DNA from 2 places in the Streptomyces sp. NPDC091272 genome. Region 2 is predicted to be linked to the other one. Evidence: predicted binding sites of a transcription regulator. Region 2 holds the regulator's gene; the other holds the start of a gene.
What was found. The regulator HspR, encoded in region 2, represses chaperone genes until heat shock. The targets are predictions, from matches to a motif close to TTGAGNNNNNNNNNCTCAA.
Positions count from the first base shown of each region.

Region 1: lon (endopeptidase La) is a predicted target of HspR. The motif match lies at 6,464-6,482, and genes of this name have one in related genera.

Region 1 is NZ_JBIVVC010000002.1:185,156-194,538, reverse strand. Features, by position in the region: gene ACIQM4_RS05680 (multifunctional oxoglutarate decarboxylase/oxoglutarate dehydrogenase thiamine pyrophosphate-binding subunit/dihydrolipoyllysine-residue succinyltransferase subunit) at 1-852, opposite strand, end outside; gene ACIQM4_RS05675 (sensor histidine kinase) at 1,143-2,198, opposite strand; gene ACIQM4_RS05670 (response regulator transcription factor) at 2,441-3,178, opposite strand; gene ACIQM4_RS05665 (rhomboid-like protein) at 3,944-4,741, shown strand; gene ACIQM4_RS05660 (hypothetical protein) at 4,810-5,424, opposite strand; gene ACIQM4_RS05655 (GNAT family N-acetyltransferase) at 5,610-6,260, opposite strand; gene lon (endopeptidase La) at 6,505-8,907, shown strand; gene ACIQM4_RS05645 (TIGR03619 family F420-dependent LLM class oxidoreductase) at 8,996-9,383, shown strand, end outside.
Region 2 is NZ_JBIVVC010000003.1:255,481-264,863, forward strand. Features, by position in the region: gene ACIQM4_RS10345 (ATP/GTP-binding protein) at 1-411, opposite strand, end outside; gene clpB (ATP-dependent chaperone ClpB) at 542-3,154, opposite strand; gene ACIQM4_RS10355 (TIGR03618 family F420-dependent PPOX class oxidoreductase) at 3,286-3,690, shown strand; gene ACIQM4_RS10360 ((2Fe-2S)-binding protein) at 3,859-4,191, opposite strand; gene ACIQM4_RS10365 (hypothetical protein) at 4,193-4,420, opposite strand; gene ACIQM4_RS10370 (helix-turn-helix transcriptional regulator) at 4,551-5,528, shown strand; gene ACIQM4_RS10375 (helix-turn-helix transcriptional regulator) at 5,567-6,286, shown strand; gene ACIQM4_RS10380 (heat shock protein transcriptional repressor HspR) at 6,342-6,794, opposite strand; gene dnaJ (molecular chaperone DnaJ) at 6,802-7,980, opposite strand; gene grpE (nucleotide exchange factor GrpE) at 8,016-8,678, opposite strand; gene dnaK (molecular chaperone DnaK) at 8,678-9,383, opposite strand, start outside.

The sequences.
Region 1 (9,383 bases), on a different contig from region 2:
CAGGTCGATGGCGAGGCCGAAGTTGATGTGCTCCGGCTTCACCAGGGTCGGCTTGCCGTCCTTCTGCGCGAAGGAGTGGTTCATCGACGGCATGGCCTTGATGGCCTGCACCATCGCGAAGCCGATGAGGTGGGTGAAGGAGATCTTCCCGCCCCTGGCGCGCTTCAGGTGGTTGTTGATGACGATGCGGTTGTCGAAGAGCAGCTTCACCGGCACGGCGCGCACGGACGTCGCGGTGGGCACCTCGACGGAGGCGTTCATGTTCTTCGCGACGGCGGCGGCGGGGCCGCGCAGGGTGACGAACTCGGGACCGGCCGGGGCGGTGGCCCCTTCGGCAGCGGCGGGCTTCACAGGTGCGGCCTTCTGAGCGGGAGCGGATGCCGGTGCCTTGGCGGCGGGCCGGGCGGAAGCCTTGGCGGCGGGCTGGGCGGTGGTGGATGCCTGCGCGGTGCTCGGGGCGGAGGCGCTCTGCGCCGGCTCGGCGGCCTCGGCGGGCGCCGTCCCGGCACCGGAGGCGGCCGGCGCATCGGCGGGCTTCCCGGCGGCGGGGGTCTGCTCGGCGGCGGGAGCCTGGGCCGGGGCGGCCGTGGTCGCGGCCTGCGCGGCGCCCGACGCACCATTGCCACCGGTGGCCGACTTCTCGCCCGTACCGCCGGAGGCTCCCGCGCCCGGCTTGTAGTCGGCGAAGAAGTCCCACCACGCTCGGTCGACGGAACTGGGGTCCTGGAGGTACTGCTGGTAGATCTCGTCGACGAGCCACTCATTGGGACCGAAGGCCGCAGCTGGGTTCTTCCCCTGCCCGTCCTGGTCGGTCGATGAATGACTGGAGCTACTGGTGGACTGAGACGACACGGCGTTAACCGCCCTCTTCCGCTTCGCAAGGTGGTGGACAGCGGAAATAAAGGCTACGCCTCCCCGGCCGGGAGATGCAGACCGGGCGGGCCATCCGTCGTGTAAGTCACATCGGAGAGCTGGTTTCGGCGCACGAAATGGCGGGAAACAAGCGTGGTTCCGCTGTAAGCCGCGCGACAGCCGGCCATGGATGAGTGCCGCCCCAGGTGCATCCGACCGAGGATGCGACCTTCAGCCCCGCATCCTGGCAGGACGGACGCGATACGTCCGTTTCTGGTTCGAACCCTACGTCAACTACGTGCGCGAGCAGTCCCCGGAAGGGTGACCTGGATGCGGCAGCCGCGTTCGGATTCGGCCACCCCGATCCGGCCGCCGTGGAGGTCCACGGCCCAGCGCGCGATCGCCAGACCGAGGCCCGTACCGCCGTCGCTCCCGGACCCGGGCTTGGCAGGCGCCTTCCCCTGATTGAACCGTTCGAACACGCGGTGCCACTCCGACTTCGGTATGCCGGGCCCCTCGTCCAGGACCTCCAGGTCCAGGCTGTCGGGAAGCTCTCCGGCGCGCGCCCGCACGGTGACCCGCCCGTGCGGAGGACTGTGCTTCACGGCGTTGTCGATGAGGTTGGCGACGACCTGGTGCAGCCGCTCCTGGTCCGCGTGCGCGGTCAGCTCGGGCGGCGAGACGTCCAGGTGCAGATGTACGTCCTTGCGCGTGTGGTGCCCGGACCCGGAGACCAGCCCGCGCTGCGCGGCGGCCAGGTTGGCCTCCTTCAGCACGCCCGACAGATACGGCCAGACCTCGAAGCGCCGGGCCTTGAGCGGTACGACGCCGTTGTCGAGCCTCGCCAGGTCCAGCAGGGTCTCCACCAGGCCGCCGAGCCGCTCGGTCTGCTTGAGTGCGGTGCGCATGGTCTCCGGATCGGCGGCGACGACCCCGTCGACGACGTTCTCCAGCACGGCGCGCAGCGCGGCGATGGGGGTGCGCAGCTCGTGCGAGACGTTCGCGACCAGTTCCTTGCGGTTCTGGTCCACCGCCTCCAGCTCGTCCGCCATCCGGTTCAGCGTGGTGGCCAGCCCGCCGAGCTCGTCGCGCCTGGCCTCGCCGCCGACCCGCTGCGTGTAGTCGCCGTGCGCCATGGCGGCGGCGACGTCCCGCATCTCGTCCAGCGGTTTGGTGAGGTTGTGCGCCACGAACTGGGTGATCAGCATCGACGCGATGATCGAGAAGACGGTGATGAAGCGCAGTTCGGTCTTGGTGGCGAGCGCCACCATGACCAGACCCGTGGTGAGGGCCACGGACACGACGACCAGCGAGATCAGCTTCGCCCTGATCGTGAACGGCCGCAGGGTGAAGGACCGGGCGGCGAGGAAGCGGGAGAGCAGGGATCCGGCGCCGCGCAGGAAGCCCTGCTTCCGGGCCCGGGCGGAGCGGAGCCCGGTCAGCAGCGGACGGCGGACGCGCCGGCCGCATTCGGGGCAACCGCGGTCCTGGCGCCGGGGCGCCTGCCGCGGGCCGGGCACCCGCCGCCGTCTCTCCCGCCCCGGCTCCCTCTTCGCTCTCTTTTCCTTCTTCGCCCCGGCCGCGGTGCTCACGGCGCCGGCGTCTCCAGCGCGTAGCCCACGCCGTGCACGGTACGGATGCGCTCCGCGCCGATCTTGCGCCGCAGCGCCTTGATGTGGCTGTCGACGGTCCTGGTGCCAGAGGCGTCCGCCCAGTCCCACACCTCGGCGAGCAGCTGCTCCCGGGAGAGGACCGCACGCGGCGTGTTCGCCAGGCAGACCAGCAGGTCGAACTCGGTGGGCGTCAGGTGCACGTCCTCGCCGTGCACCCGTACCCGCCGCTGGGCGTGGTCGATCTCCAGCTCGCCGAGGCGCAGTATGCCGCTGCGCGGAGTGGCGGCGGCGATGGTCGCCCGCTCGACCCGGCGCAGCAGTACGTGCACCCGCGCTGCGAGCTCACGCATGGAGAACGGTTTCGTCATGTAGTCGTCGGCGCCGACACCGAGGCCGACGAGCATGTCGGTCTCGTCGTCGCGCGCGGTGAGCATGAGCACCGGCACCGGACGCTGTGCCTGCACCCGGCGGCAGACTTCGAGCCCGTCGAAGCCGGGCAGCATGATGTCGAGGACCATCAGGTCCGGCTGCCAGGCCTCGGCCGTGTCCACGGCCGCCGGGCCGTCACCGGCCGTCTGCACCTGGAAGCCCTCGGCACGGAGCCGGGCCGCGATGTTGTCCACAATCGTGGAATCGTCCTCGACGACCAGAACCCGGCGCTGTGCGCCGGGTGTGGCCGCGAGTCCGTTGTGGCTGGTGTGTGTCTGCTCCATCGCCCCGCCCCTGGAGTGCGTTCGTAAGATCTCGCGGTCAGGTGAGCAGCGTAAGGGCACTGACCAGCTCACGGCTACGCGGTGCGACGGGGCACGCGTGCCCCGAATGCCACGCGTCGGGCAAGTCCTTCCTCATCGCCCGAATCTTGCTGAATACGACATTCCGCAATGACCCTTCGGAAGTCCCCGCGTCGTAACTCGCCCTGCGCACAAGGAAGTAGACGTTGCGTAGGCGTGGTGTCGCGCCGTGGTGGCACGGTGACCCGTTGTTCACCATGGACAGGGTTGTACGCGCAAACGTGCAGGACTTGTGAATGTTGTCTCGACCGCCGGTCGCGGGCGTCCGCACGGCCCCGCCGCCTTGCGCGTGGGCCGCTGGGGCGAGCGGCGACCGGGGACGCGCGAAACGATATGCGGGTTGCCTCTGTGAGAGCTGATGTGACGTGAGTCATAGACGACGCGGGAGATTTCGGCGGAGGGTGGGCGTTGTCTGCATCAGGAGCAGCAAGCGAACGCGAGAGACGCGACCGAGGGACACGGGCGTGGCTTGACGATTCCGGCCGCCCGCCACCAGGCGCGGCGCCCGGGGGAATGGGGCCTCACGCAGTGGACCGCGCAGTTACCAGGTCGAGGACGAAGGCGCAGACGAAGCGGCGGCAGTACGGGGAGACGACCGCGGCTCGGACTGCTGCGGCCGGACAGAGGACTGCTCCGGCCGGACAGCGACTGTCTACCGGGCGGACCGGCCCTGCGTCGGGCGTCGGTATCGCTCCGGATGCCGGTCCCGGTGCGGGCGTCGGTATCGCTCCGGGTCCGGATTCCGCTCCAGCTCCCGGCACCGCTCCAGCTCCCGGCACCGCTCCAGCTCCCGGCACCGCTCCCGCTCCCGGCGCCGACTCCGCTCTTGCCTCCGTCCCCGACCGTCGCTGCTGGCACCTCTGGCATCTTCTGCCCACGCCCACCGGCACCCCCTTCACCTTCTGTTACGCCCTGGTCCTGATCGCGACCTCGCTCTACGCGCAGCTCGGCGACCCGGCCACCGTCTCCGCGATGCTGCGCGGCTCCAGCACGGACGTCGCCCACCTGACCCACACCCCGGTGCTCGCCCTGGTCGGCAGCGCGCTGTGGGTGGCAGGGGGGTTGGCCTCTCCGTACGCCGTCGGGTTCCTGGTGGTCCTCACCGCGCTGGAGCGCCGCGTCGGCGGGCTCAGGGCGGCCGGGGTCTTCGTATTCGGGCACGTCGTCGCGTCGCTCGCCACCGAGGTCCCGGTGGGCGTCGCCGTCTGGGCCGGGCACCTGCCCGAAACCTCGCTGCACCGGCTCGACTTCGGCATCAGTTTCGGGCTGATGGCGTGCGTCGGGGCGCTGGCCGGGGTCCTGCGGCTGCGGTGGCTGAGGTGGGGACTGCTGGGCGTCGTCGGGCTCGTACTGCTGCAGGACCTGGTGGCGTACGCGGACCCGCTCACCGCGCTCGGCCACCCGCTGGCCCTCTGCCTGGGGTTGGCGACCTGGCCGCTCGTACGGCGCTGGAAGGCGGAGCGGGCCGCGCCCTCGTACCTGTGACCGGCCCGAGGCGGGGGCCGGGACCGCCCATCCGTCCCCATCCCCTGTGCTCCCCTCCCTCGGCTCGCTCAGCCGAGTCCCGGCAGCGCCGCGACGACCCGGTCCAGCTTCGGGATCTTCTTCATTCCGTCCGTGGCGACCTCGTGCCCGTCGTAGATGATCGCGGTGGTCACTCCGTCCATCACGGGCGGATCGGCCCTCGACACCCGGGGCAGCTTCGCGAAGTCCGACGCGGCGAGGGCGGCGCGCAGCTCGGCCAGTTGGGCGGGCCGCATCCGGCCGGACCTCGGCGGCTTCTTCCGGTCCAGAGTGGTGTACGTGCCGTCGCTGTTCACCAGCACACTGCGGTGCCGGCCGTCGATGCCCCCGCTGACCGTGGCCGCGACGAGGCGCCGCGTCTGCGCGGGTACGGACGCGGAGGGCGCCGGATCGACGGACGGCGGCACTTCCGTGGACGGTGGTGCCGAGGGCGGTGTGGATGCCGGGGCGGGCGGCACGGTGCTCGGTGACGCGGCGCCGGAAGGGCCGTTGCCGCTGTCCGACACCGAGACCTCGGGACCGGACGGCTTCCCGGTCGCGGGACCGCCGGCCGCCCCTTCGCCGCACCCCGCGAGCAACAGCCCGCAGAGGGCCGCCACCACCATCGCTCCGGTACCTGCTGCTCCAACTCGTGCGGATCGCATGGTGCTCCCGTCGTCTGCGGTGTCGGCTGATGCTGCTGCCTGTTGCCGCTCTGACGTACGCACTGCACCAATGCGTTCCATCGGCACGACGCACCGCACCAATGCGTTCCATCCGTATGACGCACCGTACCGATGCGTTCCATCGGTACGGCGCACCGATGGCGGACCGGGCGGCCCGGTGGGCGTTACGGCCGGAAGATGCCCGTCAGGGGCGAACGCCGCTGCCAGCCCAGCGTCGTGTAGAGCGCGCGGCCCTCGTCGGTCGCGCCGAGCACGCAGTCCTCGGCGCCCTGTTGCGCCGCACACGCCTGGAGGGTGCGCATCACCAGGGTGCCCAGGCCCCGTCGGCGGTGCGCCGCGTTCGTCTCCACCTGGTCGACGACCGCCGTGCGGCCGGTGACCGCGACCTGGCCGCGGACGCCGAGCGAGCCGTCGGCGGCCAGCACCAGTACGCGGGTCAGCCCGCCCCTGGTCCAGCTGCGCCGTGTATAGCCGGCCGGGACGTCGGGGGCGCTCTGGCCGGGGGTCAGGGCGAGAGTCATCAGATGGCCGGGGGTGTCGTACTCCCAGCCGTCCGCCAGCCACGGCGCCACCGCCTCCGGCGGCTCCACGAACTTGATCCAGGTGCCGGGGGCCGAGTCCGCGCGCAGCAGCTTGCGGACGGTCGCCTCGTCGGAGGCGTACGAGTCGAACAGGACGTGCCGCGTGACGGCCTTCGGCAGGCCGATGTCGATCGTGACGCCCCACGGCTGCGGCACGGGCTCGGCGGCCCCACGCGAAAGGGCCCACCCTTCGGTCCAGGCGCGCACGGCGTCGGTGGTGGTGGCGAGGGCCATGGGGGGATTCTCCCTGCTGCGGTGGGTGTCGGGCGGGGCGCCAGAACGACGCGCAGGGCGGGGCGGTGCGCGTCGTGAGCGAGGGCTTACGGGTAATGGTCGATTCGGTATGTCAGCCATTACATCCCGCGAAGGCGATCCTCGTCGACAGCTGATCGCTCAGAGCGAACACCGGTTGGGGAACATCAGGGAGCTCATATGCATTGAGTCGGTATAGCTCAACTTCACTGCCCTAGGGGAGATCATGGCATCGACGTCCACACCGCTCACCCTGCCCGTGCTGCCGCTCGACGACGAGGTCGTGCTGCCCGGGATGGTGGTGCCGCTCGACCTGTCCGACACCGAGGTGCGCGCGGCGGTCGAGGCGGCACAAGCAGCAGCCCGTACCGGAAGCAGCAAGCCGGAGGTGCTGCTTGTTCCGCGCATCGACGGGACGTACGCGGGAACCGGCGTGCTCGGCACCGTCGAGCAGGTGGGCCGGCTGTCCGACGGGGACCCGGGCGCCCTCATCCGGGCCCGCGACCGCGTCAGGATCGGCGCGGGGACGACCGGGCCCGGCGCCGCCCTCTGGGTGGAGGGCACCCGGATCGACGAGGCCGACCCCGACCCGGTGCCGGGCGCGGTCGCCGAGTTGGTGAGGGAGTACAAGGCCCTCGCCACCACCTGGCTGAAGAAGCGCGGCGCCTGGCAGGTCGTGGACCGGGTCCAGCAGATCGAGGGCGTCTCCGCGCTCGCCGACAACTCCGGTTACTCACCCTTCCTGACCACGGGCCAGAAGGTCGAGCTCCTGGAGACCGCCGACCCGGTCGCCAGGCTGCGCCTCGCGCTGACCGCGCTGAGTGAGCACCTGGCCGAGCAGGACGTCGCCGAGACCATCGCGAAGGACGTCCAGGACGGCGTCGACAAGCAGCAGCGCGAGTTCCTCCTGCGCAAGCAGCTCGACGCCGTGCGCAAGGAGCTCCGAGACCTGAACGGCGAGGCCGAGGGCGAGGAGTCCGACGACTACCGCGCCCGCGTCGAGGCCGCCGACCTGCCCGAGAAGGTACGGGAGGCCGCCCTCAAGGAGGTCGAGAAGCTGGAGCGCTCCAGCGACCAGTCCCCGGAGGGCTCCTGGATCCGCACCTGGCTGGACACCGTCCTCGAACTGCCGTGGAACGAGCACACCGAGGACCAGTACGACATCAAGGGCGCCCGCGAGATCCTGGACGCGGAGCACGCGGGCCTGGACGACGTGAAGGAGCGCATCACCGAGTACCTGGCGGTCCGCAAGCGCCGGGCCGACCGTGGCCTCGGCGTGGTCGGAGGCCGTCGCGGCGGCGCGGTGCTGGCCCTGGTCGGCCCGCCCGGCGTCGGCAAGACCTCGCTCGGTGAGTCCGTCGCCCACGCGATGGGCCGCAAGTTCGTCCGGGTCGCGCTCGGCGGCGTGCGCGACGAGGCGGAGATCCGCGGCCACCGCCGTACCTACGTCGGCGCGCTCCCCGGCCGAATCGTCCGGGCCGTCAAGGAGGCCGGGTCGATGAACCCGGTCGTCCTCCTCGACGAGATCGACAAGGTCGGCTCCGACTTCCGGGGCGACCCGGCGGCGGCACTGCTGGAGGTGCTGGACCCGGCGCAGAACCACACCTTCCGTGACCACTACCTGGAGGTCGAGCTCGACCTCTCCGACGTCGTCTTCCTCGCCACCGCCAACGTCCTGGAATCCATCCCCGAGGCGCTCCTGGACCGTATGGAACTGGTCCGTCTGGACGGTTACACCGAGGACGAGAAGGTCGTCATCGCCCGCGACCACCTGCTGCCGCGCCAGCTCGACCGCGCGGGTCTGGAGCCGGGCGAGGTCAGCCTCGACGAGTCGGCGCTGCGCAAGCTGGCGGGGGAGTACACCCGGGAGGCGGGCGTACGGAACCTGGAGCGCGCGGTCTCCCGGCTGCTCCGCAAGGTCGCGGCCCAGCACGAACTGGGGGAGCGGGAGCTGCCGTTCGCCATCCAGGACACCGACCTGCGGGACCTCATCGGCCGGCCGCACCACGTGCCCGAGTCCGCCCAGGACCCGGCCGAGCGGCGCACCGCGGTGCCCGGCGTGGCCACCGGACTCGCCGTGACCGGCGCGGGTGGCGACGTCCTCTTCGTCGAGGCCTCCCTCGCCGACGAGGAGACCGGCGGTGCGGGGCTGACCCTCACGGGCCAGCTCGGCGACGTGATGAAGGAGTCCGCGCAGATCGCCCTCTCCTTCCTCCGCTCGCACGGCGCCGAACTGGAACTGCCCGTGAGGGACTTGAAGGAGCGGGGCATCCACATCCACTTCCCGGCGGGTGCGGTTCCCAAGGACGGTCCGAGTGCGGGCATCACCCTCACCACCGCCCTCGCCTCCCTCCTCTCCGGCCGGCTGGTCCGCACCGACGTGGCCATGACCGGCGAGGTGTCCCTGACCGGCCGGGTCCTGCCCATCGGCGGTCTGAAGCAGAAGCTGCTCGCCGCCCACCGGGCCGGTACCACCACGGTGATCATCCCCAAGCGGAACGAGCCCGACCTGGACGACGTACCGGCCGAGATCCTCGAAAAGCTGGAGGTCCACCCGGTGACGGACGTCCGCCAGGTACTGGAGATCGCCCTGGCACCGGCTCGGGTGGCGGCCACGGTCGCCGCGTAACGGCCACTCAAATCACAGGGGTGGCACGGGAGTTGATCCCGTGCCACCCCTCACGCCATGCTTCACCGCGGTGATACAGATAGGTGACATGGACATCGGAATTTCCCTGCCCCAGTACGGCAGCCACGCGCGCCCCGAGCTCATCGCCGCCTACGCGAGGGACGCCGAACAGCTCGGCTTCGACTCCCTCTGGGTCGGCGACCGCTCCCTGGCGCCGGTCGAGCCGAGCGACGTGTACCCGGGATACACGAAGGAGGACCCGTACCCCGAAGGCTTCAAGCGCTTCGTCGACCCGCTGGTCGCCCTCACCGTCGCCGCGACCGCCACCACCCGCGTCCGCCTGGGCACCAGCACCCTCAACGCCCCCTGGTACCCGCCCCTGCTCCTGGCCCGCAGCCTCACCTCGCTCGACCTCGTCAGCAACGGCCGGCTCGACGCGGGGTTCGGGGTCGGCTGGATGCGGGACGAGTACACCT
Region 2 (9,383 bases):
CGACATCGTCATGCCCGTGCGCTCGTAGAGCACCCGCCGCCGGCCTTTGGGGTAGGAGTACAGCCACTCCTCGGCGATCTCCCTGTCCGTGACGCTGAACCCGTACACGTACCGGACGCCGTCCAGCAGCACGTCCACCCCGTACGAGGAGGGCTCCTGGCGGCTTTCGTGGTCGAGGAGGAAGGGCGTGCGGGGCACCGGGGCGTCGGGCAGCCAGCGCGCCTGGGAGTCCTTCACCACCGAGACGAAGAAGCCGTACGCCTGCATCAGCGTCGACTTCCCCGACGCGTTCGCCCCGTACAGGGCCACCACCGGCACCGCCGGGCGGTCGTCCCCGTACGCCGGTGCGAGGTTCAGCTCCTGCGGCTCCCGGAGAGAGCCGTGGTTGGCGACTCGAAAGCTAAGCAGCACCCCTTGCCTCTCTTTCAACGTCTTGTGAACAAGTGAACTGCGCATTGGCCACTTAGCACAGAGCCTAGTCCCTGTTCGAGAACAGGAACAGGCCCGCCACCCACGAGGGTGACGGGCCTGATCGCCCCCGTTACTTCTCCAGCACCGGCGGGGCCGAGGTCGCCGGTCCCACCAGCAGCTCGTCGCCGACCCGCTCGACACGCACCGTGTCGCCGTCCTTGACCTCGCCCGCCAGGATCTCCTTGGCCAGGCGGTCGCCGATCGCGGTCTGGATGAGGCGGCGCAGCGGCCGGGCGCCGTACGCCGGGTCGTTGCCCTCCTCGGCCAGCCAGGCCAGTGCCTCGGGCGTGACGTCCAGGGTCAGCTGACGGTCGGCGAGCCGCTTGGCGAGGCGGCCGACCTGGAGCTCGGCGATGTGCGCCAGCTCGTCCTTGCCGAGGGCGGAGAAGACCACCAGGTCGTCGAGCCGGTTCAGGAACTCCGGCTTGAAGGAGGACCGGACGACGTCGAGCACCTGCTGCTTCTTGACCTCCTCGGTGGTCAGCGGGTCCATCAGGTACTGGCTGCCGAGGTTGGAGGTCAGGATCAGGATGGTGTTGCGGAAGTCCACCGTCCGGCCCTGGCCGTCGGTGAGCCGGCCGTCGTCGAGGACCTGGAGCAGGACGTCGAAGACCTCCGGGTGTGCCTTCTCGACCTCGTCGAGGAGCACCACGCTGTACGGGCGCCTGCGCACGGCCTCGGTGAGCTGGCCGCCCTCCTCGTAGCCGACGTAACCGGGCGGGGCGCCGACCAGGCGCGAGACGCTGTGCTTCTCGCCGTACTCCGACATGTCGATACGGACCATGGCCCGCTCGTCGTCGAAGAGGAAGTCCGCGAGGGCCTTCGCCAGCTCCGTCTTGCCGACGCCGGTCGGGCCGAGGAAGAGGAAGGAGCCGGTGGGGCGGTCCGGGTCGGCGATGCCCGCGCGGGTGCGCCGGACCGCGTCGGAGACCGCCTGCACGGCCTCGTGCTGGCCGATCAGGCGCCTGCCGAGCTCCTGCTCCATGCGCAGCAGCTTCTGCGTCTCGCCCTCCAGCAGGCGGCCTGCCGGGATGCCGGTCCAGGAGCCGACGACGTCCGCGATGTCGTCGGGGCCGACCTCCTCCTTGACCATGGTGTCGACCTCGCGCACCTCCGCCTCGGCTGCGGCGGCCTCCTCCAGCTCCCGCTCCAGGCCGGGGATCTCCCCGTAGAGCAGCTTGGAGGCGGTGTCGAAGTCGCCGTCGCGCTGGGCGCGCTCGGCGGTGCCGCGCAGCTCGTCGAGCTTCTCCTTCAGCTCACCGACCCGGTTGAGGCCCTGCTTCTCCTTCTCCCAGCGGGCGTTGAGGCCGCGCAGTTCCTCCTCCCTGTCGGCGAGGTCACGGCGCAGCTTCTCCAGCCGCTGCACGGAACCGGCGTCGGTCTCGCTCTTGAGCGCCAGCTCCTCCATCCGCAGCCGGTCCACCGACCGCTGGAGCTCGTCGATCTCCACCGGGGAGGAGTCGATCTCCATCCGCAGCCGGGACGCCGCCTCGTCGACGAGGTCGATCGCCTTGTCGGGCAGGAAGCGGGAGGTGATGTACCGGTCGGAGAGGGTGGCCGCCGCGACCAGCGAGGAGTCCGCGATCTGCACCTTGTGGTGCGCCTCGTACCGGCCCTTGAGCCCGCGCAGGATCGCGATGGTGTCCTCCACGGACGGCTCGGCGACCAGCACCTGCTGGAAGCGCCGCTCCAGCGCGGGGTCCTTCTCGATCCGCTCGCGGTACTCGTCGAGCGTGGTCGCGCCGACCATCCGCAGCTCGCCGCGGGCCAGCATCGGCTTGAGCATGTTGCCCGCGTCCATGGCGGAGTCACCGCCGGCCCCGGCGCCCACCACGGTGTGCAGCTCGTCGATGAAGGTGATGATCTGGCCGTCGCTCTCCTTGATCTCGGAGAGGACGGTTTTCAGCCGTTCCTCGAACTCGCCGCGGTACTTGGCGCCCGCCACCATCGCGCCGAGGTCGAGCGAGACCAGCTTCTTGTTCTTCAGCGACTCGGGGACGTCCCCCTTCACGATGCGCTGGGCCAGGCCCTCGACGACGGCGGTCTTGCCCACGCCCGGTTCACCGATCAGCACCGGGTTGTTCTTGGTGCGGCGCGACAGCACCTGCACCACGCGCCGGATCTCCTGGTCGCGGCCGATGACCGGGTCCAGCTTTCCGTCGCGCGCGGCGGCCGTGAAGTCGGTGCCGAACTTCTCCAGGGCCTTGTACTGGCCCTCCGGGTCGGGAGTGGTCACCCGGCGCCCTCCCCTGCTCTTCTCGAATGCGTCGAGCAGCTTGTCCGCGCTCGCGCCCTGGTTCTTCAGTACGTCGGCGGCCTGGCCGCCCTTTGCGGCGAGGCCGATGAGCAGATGCTCGGTGGAGAGGAATTCATCCCCCAGCTCCTTGGCGCGCTGGGCGGCGTCGGCGACGACGGCCAGCATCTCGCGGTTGGGCTGCGGCGGCGACACCGTGGACCCGGTCACGCTGGGCAGCGCCGAGAGCAGCCGCTCCGCGCCGGAGCGCACCGCCGCCTGGTCCGCCTCCACGGCGGCCAGCAGGTCGGTGATGTTCTCGTTGTCCTGGCCCTCCAGCAGGGCGAGCAGCAGGTGCGCGGGGGTCAGATCGGGGTGGCCGTCGCTCACGGCCCGCTGGGTGGCCGCGTTGATCGCGTCCCGGCTCCTGTTGGTCAGCTCGGCTTCCACGTCTGTTCTCTCCTCCTGTACGCCCTCACGGCACCGACAAGCTGTACGACCCGTATGGCTCTGCCAACGTGCACAAAGTTGAGTCTATTCCACTCAGCTTTACCGTTCCCTGCCGGGCTAATCTGCGGTGCATGGCCATCGACGTACGCAATCCGACCCCCGAGTACCGCGCCTTCTGGAGCGAGTACCACCTCTGCACCCTGACTACCCCCCGCCCGGACGGAACGCCACACGTGGTGCCGGTAGGGGTGACCTTCGACCCGGAGCAGGGCGTCGCGCGCGTCATCTGCTCGGGCACCAGCCGCAAGGCCGTCCACGTGGCGGCGGCGGGCGCGGCGGGGGCCCGGGTCGCGGTGTGCCAGATGGCGGGCCGCAAGTGGGCGACGCTGGAGGGGGTGGCACGCCTGCGCACGGAGCCGGCGGAGGTCGCGGACGCGGAGCGGCGCTACACCGAGCGCTACGGGCGCACCCCGCGGGAGAACCCCGCGCGGGTCGTCATCGAGATCACGGTGACGCGGGGCATGGGCAACGCGTAGGCACGGGCCGCGTGCGGGCGCGTGGGCCGTGGTGGGCGCTCAGGCGCTCCAGGCCGTGTGCGGGCGCGCGTGCGGGCACAACACAGCGGCGCCCTCGTGTTCAGGTTCACGAGGACGCCGCCGTGGGGGGGAAGCGCCTGAGCGATCTACTGCAACGGGGGAATCGCGTCAGGCACTGCGGGGGGTGGTCAGGCGCGAGGCGGAGCGGGGAACGTTCTCCGCCTCGAAGAGCTGGTGGTCGGACTTCTCAAGGTTCACGAAGATGTTGCCGTACCGGATCTCGCACCGGATCGGCTGCGGCGCGCCACGGGGCCTGCGCAGACACCGGTAGGCACGGACCTCCTCGTCCTGGTCACGAACGACCAGGATCGGGTCGCCGAAGAGGGTCACCATCAACGAGTCGCCGCGCTCGGGGAGGGCGGAGACAAGATCGACGAGGTGCCACCCGCTGCGGATGACGCGTGCCATCTCACGCCGGAAGGAGGGATCGTCCGAAGGCATGTCAGGCGTCCTGACCGGCAGGGACGGAATCCCAGATCACGTCCCCCGGGCCCTTGACGGCGGCAGGGACGAGGTCCCAGATCACGTCCGGCGGCACCACGTCGCCGGCGCGGGTGTGGGCACTCGCTGGGGCACTGTCCCAGATCACGTCGTAGCCGCCCGCCGCCGTGAACAGCGCACTTGCGGAAAAGGACACCGCGAGCACCGAGTGAAGCAATCTCTTGCGCATGGTCGGCTTCGTCCTCACTTCCTAGGTTTCGTCGCCCCCGACACCGAAACGATGGCTCATAGACCCACGTCAGCACCACAGAGTCGATGCATCATGTTCTTGTACGTGCAAGACCCTGGGGGGCGGACAAATGGACCAGAGCGGGGCAGAAGTGGCACATCCTCATGGGGTGTCGGACCTGTGCGACCAAGGGAGGCAGGCCTACATCCGGGCATTGCAGTCCGGTCGCATCGCGCGTGCCGAAGTGACGTCCATACCTTGCCTGATGGACTTGGCACTGTTGCAACCCGACCCGGACGACGCGGACTTCCTGCGCCCGGTTCCACCCGCGGCGGTTTTGGCCAAACGTCTGCACCCCATCGAGCACCAGATCCAGGAGCACCGCCGGCTCGCGGTCGAACTGGTCGATTCCTTCGACCAGTTCATGGCGATCAGTGCACAGGATCCACCCATCACCCACGCAATCACCGTGCTGGAGAGCAAGCCCCGCATCAACGCGGCCATCGGCGCCGCCATCGCCGACTGCCGGTCCGAGGTCCTCACCATCCAGCCGGGTGGCGGCCGCAGTGAGGACACCCTGCACCTGGCGGTCCAGCGCGGCCAGTTGATGACCGGCCGGGGTGTCCGGATGCGCACCCTGTACCAGCACACGGCGCGGCACAGCCACGGTACTCTCGCCTACGCGGAGATCATGGCCGAGGGCAGGGTGGAGATCCGTACCCTCGAAGAACTCATCGAACGCTTGATGATCTTCGATCGCAAGGTGGCCTTCCTGCCCGCCAGCGACGACCGCGAGGTCGCCCTGGAGATCCGCCACCCCGGACTCGTCGAGTACCTCGCCAACGTCTTCGAGCAGTTCTGGCACCGCGCCGTCCCCCTCGTCGAACCCGTGACCTACGAGCCCACCCCGACCGGAATCTCGGGCGTCCAGCGCTCCATCGCGAAGCTGCTCATCGACGGTTACGTGGACGAGGCCATCGCCCGTCGGCTGGGCATGAACGTCCGGACCTGCCGAGCACATATAGCCAAACTGGCCGCCTCTTTGGGCAGCGGGAGCCGCGCCCAACTCGGCTATCTGATAGCAAGGTCGAACATCCTCGACTCCTAACAGCGTCTGAGTGCGCCCCTCGCCCGATCGGAACAACCTTGATCTCGGCCCCACTTCCCGCGATCACCGTCCTGGAAGGTCTTGAGCGGATCAACGCCTCCCTGGACACGGCTTCCGCGGAATGCCACACGGAGGTCCGCACGCTCCAGCCCGGCGGAGCCCGCTCCGAACTCGACCTCGCCCAGGCCCTTGAGCGCTCCCAGCACTTCGGCGTGCGCGGCATCCACATGCGCACCCTCTACCAGCACACCGTGCGGCACAGCTACGGCCTGCACGCCTACCTGGACCGCCTGGCCGACGTCCAGCTGGAGGTGCGCACCCTGGAGGAACTGGTTCCCCGCCTGATGATCTTCGACCGCACGGTGGCTTACATCCCGGCCGGGGCCGGCACCCGTATCGCCCTGGAGCTGAGGGACCCCGACCTCATCGCCTTCCTGACGGCCGCCTTCGACTGCTTCTGGCAGCACGCCGTACCCCTGCACGAACCGCTGCCCGAGCCCGCAGGACCGGACGGCATCACGGCCATCCGTCGCTCCATCGCCCGGCTACTCGTGGAGGGCAACGTGGACGAGGAGATCGCGCACCGCCTCGGCCTCAACATCCGCACCTGCCGCGCCCACATCGCGAAGCTCTCCGCCGCGCTCGGCGGCAGCAGCAACCGCGCCCAGCTCGGCTACCAGATCGCCAGATCGGGCATCCTGGACGAACCGCGGCCGGCCGGACAGGCGGGGTCGGGCGGGACTGAAGGCGGGGCTTGAAGCCTGGACTTGAAGACTGGACTTGAAGGCGGGCCTGGGCGGCCCCGGGCGGGGCCTAGGCCTCGCCGTGCCGCCTGGGGCGCCACACCACCAGTGCGCTCGCCTGGTGGACGTCCTGGTAGGGGACCAGGTCGCGGCGGTACGAGGCGTGCACCTGGGCCTCGCGTTGCTGGATGGCGGCGGCGGCGCCGTCCACCGCGGCCGAGAGTTCGGCGACCCGGGACTGCAGGGCCGCGACCTGGTTCTCCAGCTCGATGATGCGCTTGATACCGGCCAGATTGATGCCCTCGTCCTGCGACAACTGCTGGACGGTGCGCAGTAGTTCGATGTCACGGGCCGAGTAGCGCCGACCGCGCCCGGCCGTGCGGTCGGGGGAGACCAGGCCGAGGCGGTCGTACTGACGCAGGGTCTGCGGGTGCAGGCCGGAGAGCTGAGCGGCGACCGAGATGACGTACACCGGAGACTCGTCGGTCAACTCGTAAGGATTGGTGCGTCGTCGGCCGTCCATGACTCTCCTATGCCCCCTTCGCGTCCTGGAAGAGTGCGGCCCGCGGGTCGTCGCCCGCCGTGGCCTCACGGTAGGTCTCCAGGGCTTCCCTGGCCTTGTCGTTCAGTTCGGTGGGTACGTCGACCTCGACGGTGACGAGGAGGTCGCCACGGGTGCCGTCCTTGCGGACCGCGCCCTTGCCACGGGCCCGCATCGTGCGCCCGTTGGGCGTGCCTGCGGGCAGCTTCAGGGTGACCGCGGGACCGCCGAGGGTGGGCACCTTCACCTCGCCGCCGAGCGCCGCCTCCGTGAAGGAGACCGGCACGGTGACGGTGAGGTTGTCGCCCTTGCGGCCGAAGACGGGGTGCGCGTCGACGTGCACGACGACGTAGAGGTCGCCGGCCGGTCCGCCGCGTTCGCCCGGGGTTCCCTTGCCGCGCAGGCGGATCCGCTGCCCGTCGACGACGCCGGCGGGGATGCGGACCTGCATGGTGCGCGAGGACTTGGCCCGCCCCGAGCCCTTGCAGATGTCGCAGGGGGTCTCGGCGATCAGACCGCGGCCCTTGCAGTCCACGCACGGGTCGGTGAGGGAGAACCCGCCACCGCCGCCGCGCGAGACCTGCCCGGTGCCGACGCAGGTCGGGCACACCCGGGGCGTGCCGTTCTTGTCGCCGGTGCCGGAACAGGCCTTGCAGGGGGCCTGGGACGACATCCGCAGCGGCACCGTCGCCCCGTCGACCGCCTCGGTGAAGCTGAGGGTGACCTCGGACTCGATGTCCTGGCCGCGGCGGGGCTGCGTGCGCGTGCCCGTACCGCCGCGGTTGAAGAGGCCGCCGAAGACGTCCCCGATGCCACCGCCGAAGCCACCGGGCTGGGTGGAGCCGCCGGCCGCGCCGCCGAACAGGTCCCCGAGGTCGAAGTTGAACGAGCCGCCGCCCGCGGCCCCGGGGCCGGGGCGGAAGCCGCCGTTCCCGAAGAGCGCGCGCGCCTCGTCGTACTCCTTGCGCTTCTTGGCGTCCCCGAGGATGTCGTTCGCCTCGGAGATCTCCTTGAAGCGGTCCTCGGCCTCGGCGTTGCCCTTGTTGGCGTCCGGGTGGAACTCGCGGGCGAGCTTCCGGTACGCCTTCTTGATCTCGGCCTCGGTGGCGTCCTTGGGGACGCCGAGGACCTTGTAGTAGTCCTTCTCGACGAAGTCCTTAGTGCTCATTCCTCGACGTCCCTCCTCTCGGACTCCGCAGAGCTTCAGCCCTTTTCGGGGCCACCGCTCTCCTCAGCGTCCTCGGTTTCCTCACTCTTGTCGGCGGCGCCCGGCTGGGGCTCCGCCACCGCGACCCGGGCGGGACGGATCGTGCGTTCGCCGATCCGGTAGCCGGGCTGCAGGATCGCCACGCAGGTCGTCTCGGTGACGTCCGGTGCGTAGCTGTGCATCAGGGCTTCGTGGATCGTCGGGTCGAAGGGCTCGCCCTCCTTGCCGAACTGCATGAGGCCCATCTTCGCGGCCACGGTCTCCAGCGACTCGGCCACCGACTTGAAGCCGCCGACCAGTTCGCCGTGTTCCCGTGCCCGGCCGATGTCGTCGAGCGTCGGGAGGAGCTCGGTCACGAGGTTCGCCGCGGCGATCTCCTTGACCGTGACCCGGTCCCGCTCCACGCGGCGACGGTAGTTCTGGTACTCGGCCTGGAGCCGCTGGAGGTCGGCCGTGCGCTCGGAGAGCGCCATCTTGGCCTGGTCCAGCTGGGCGGTCAGTGCGACGTCCTTCGCGGCACTCGCGTCCCCGGCCGGGGCCGCCGAGCCCTCGTCCAAGGAATCCTTGGACGCGGGGGTCTCGGCGGCCTTCGGCTCGGCGTCGTCCGTGCCGGGAGAGACGTCGGGCTTCTCGTCGAAGCCCGGTGTCTCCTCCGTCATCAGGCAGCGCCGCCCTTCTTGTCCTTCTCGTCGTCGACGATCTCGGCGTCGACGACGTCGTCGTCGGCCTGCGCCTGACCGGCACCCTCGGCGCCCGGGGCACCCTCGGCGCCCGCGGCCTGCGCGCCCTGGGCGTCGGCGTACATCGCCTGGCCCAGCTTCTGCGAGACGGCGGCGACCTTCTCCGTCGCCGTGCGGATCTCGGCCGTGTCCTCGCCCTTGAGCTTTTCCTTCAGCTCGGTGACGGAGGTCTCGACCTCGGTCTTCACGTCGGCGGGGACCTTCTCCTCGTTGTCCTTGAGGAACTTCTCCGTCTGGTAGACGAGCTGCTCGGCCTGGTTGCGGGTCTCGGCGGCCTCGCGGCGCTTGTGGTCCTCGTCCGCGTACTGCTCGGCCTCTTCGCGCATCCGGTTGACCTCGTCCTTCGGCAGCGAGGAGCCACCGGTGACGGTCATCTTCTGCTCCTTGCCGGTGCCGAGGTCCTTGGCAGCGACGTGCATGATGCCGTTGGCGTCGATGTCGAAGGCGACCTCGATCTGCGGCACGCCACGCGGGGCCGGCGGCAGACCGGTCAGCTCGAACATCCCGAGCTTCTTGTTGTACGCCGCGATCTCGCGCTCGCCCTGGTAGACCTGGATCTGCACGGACGGCTGGTTGTCCTCGGCCGTCGTGAAGATCTCGGAGCGCTTCGTCGGAATCGTGGTG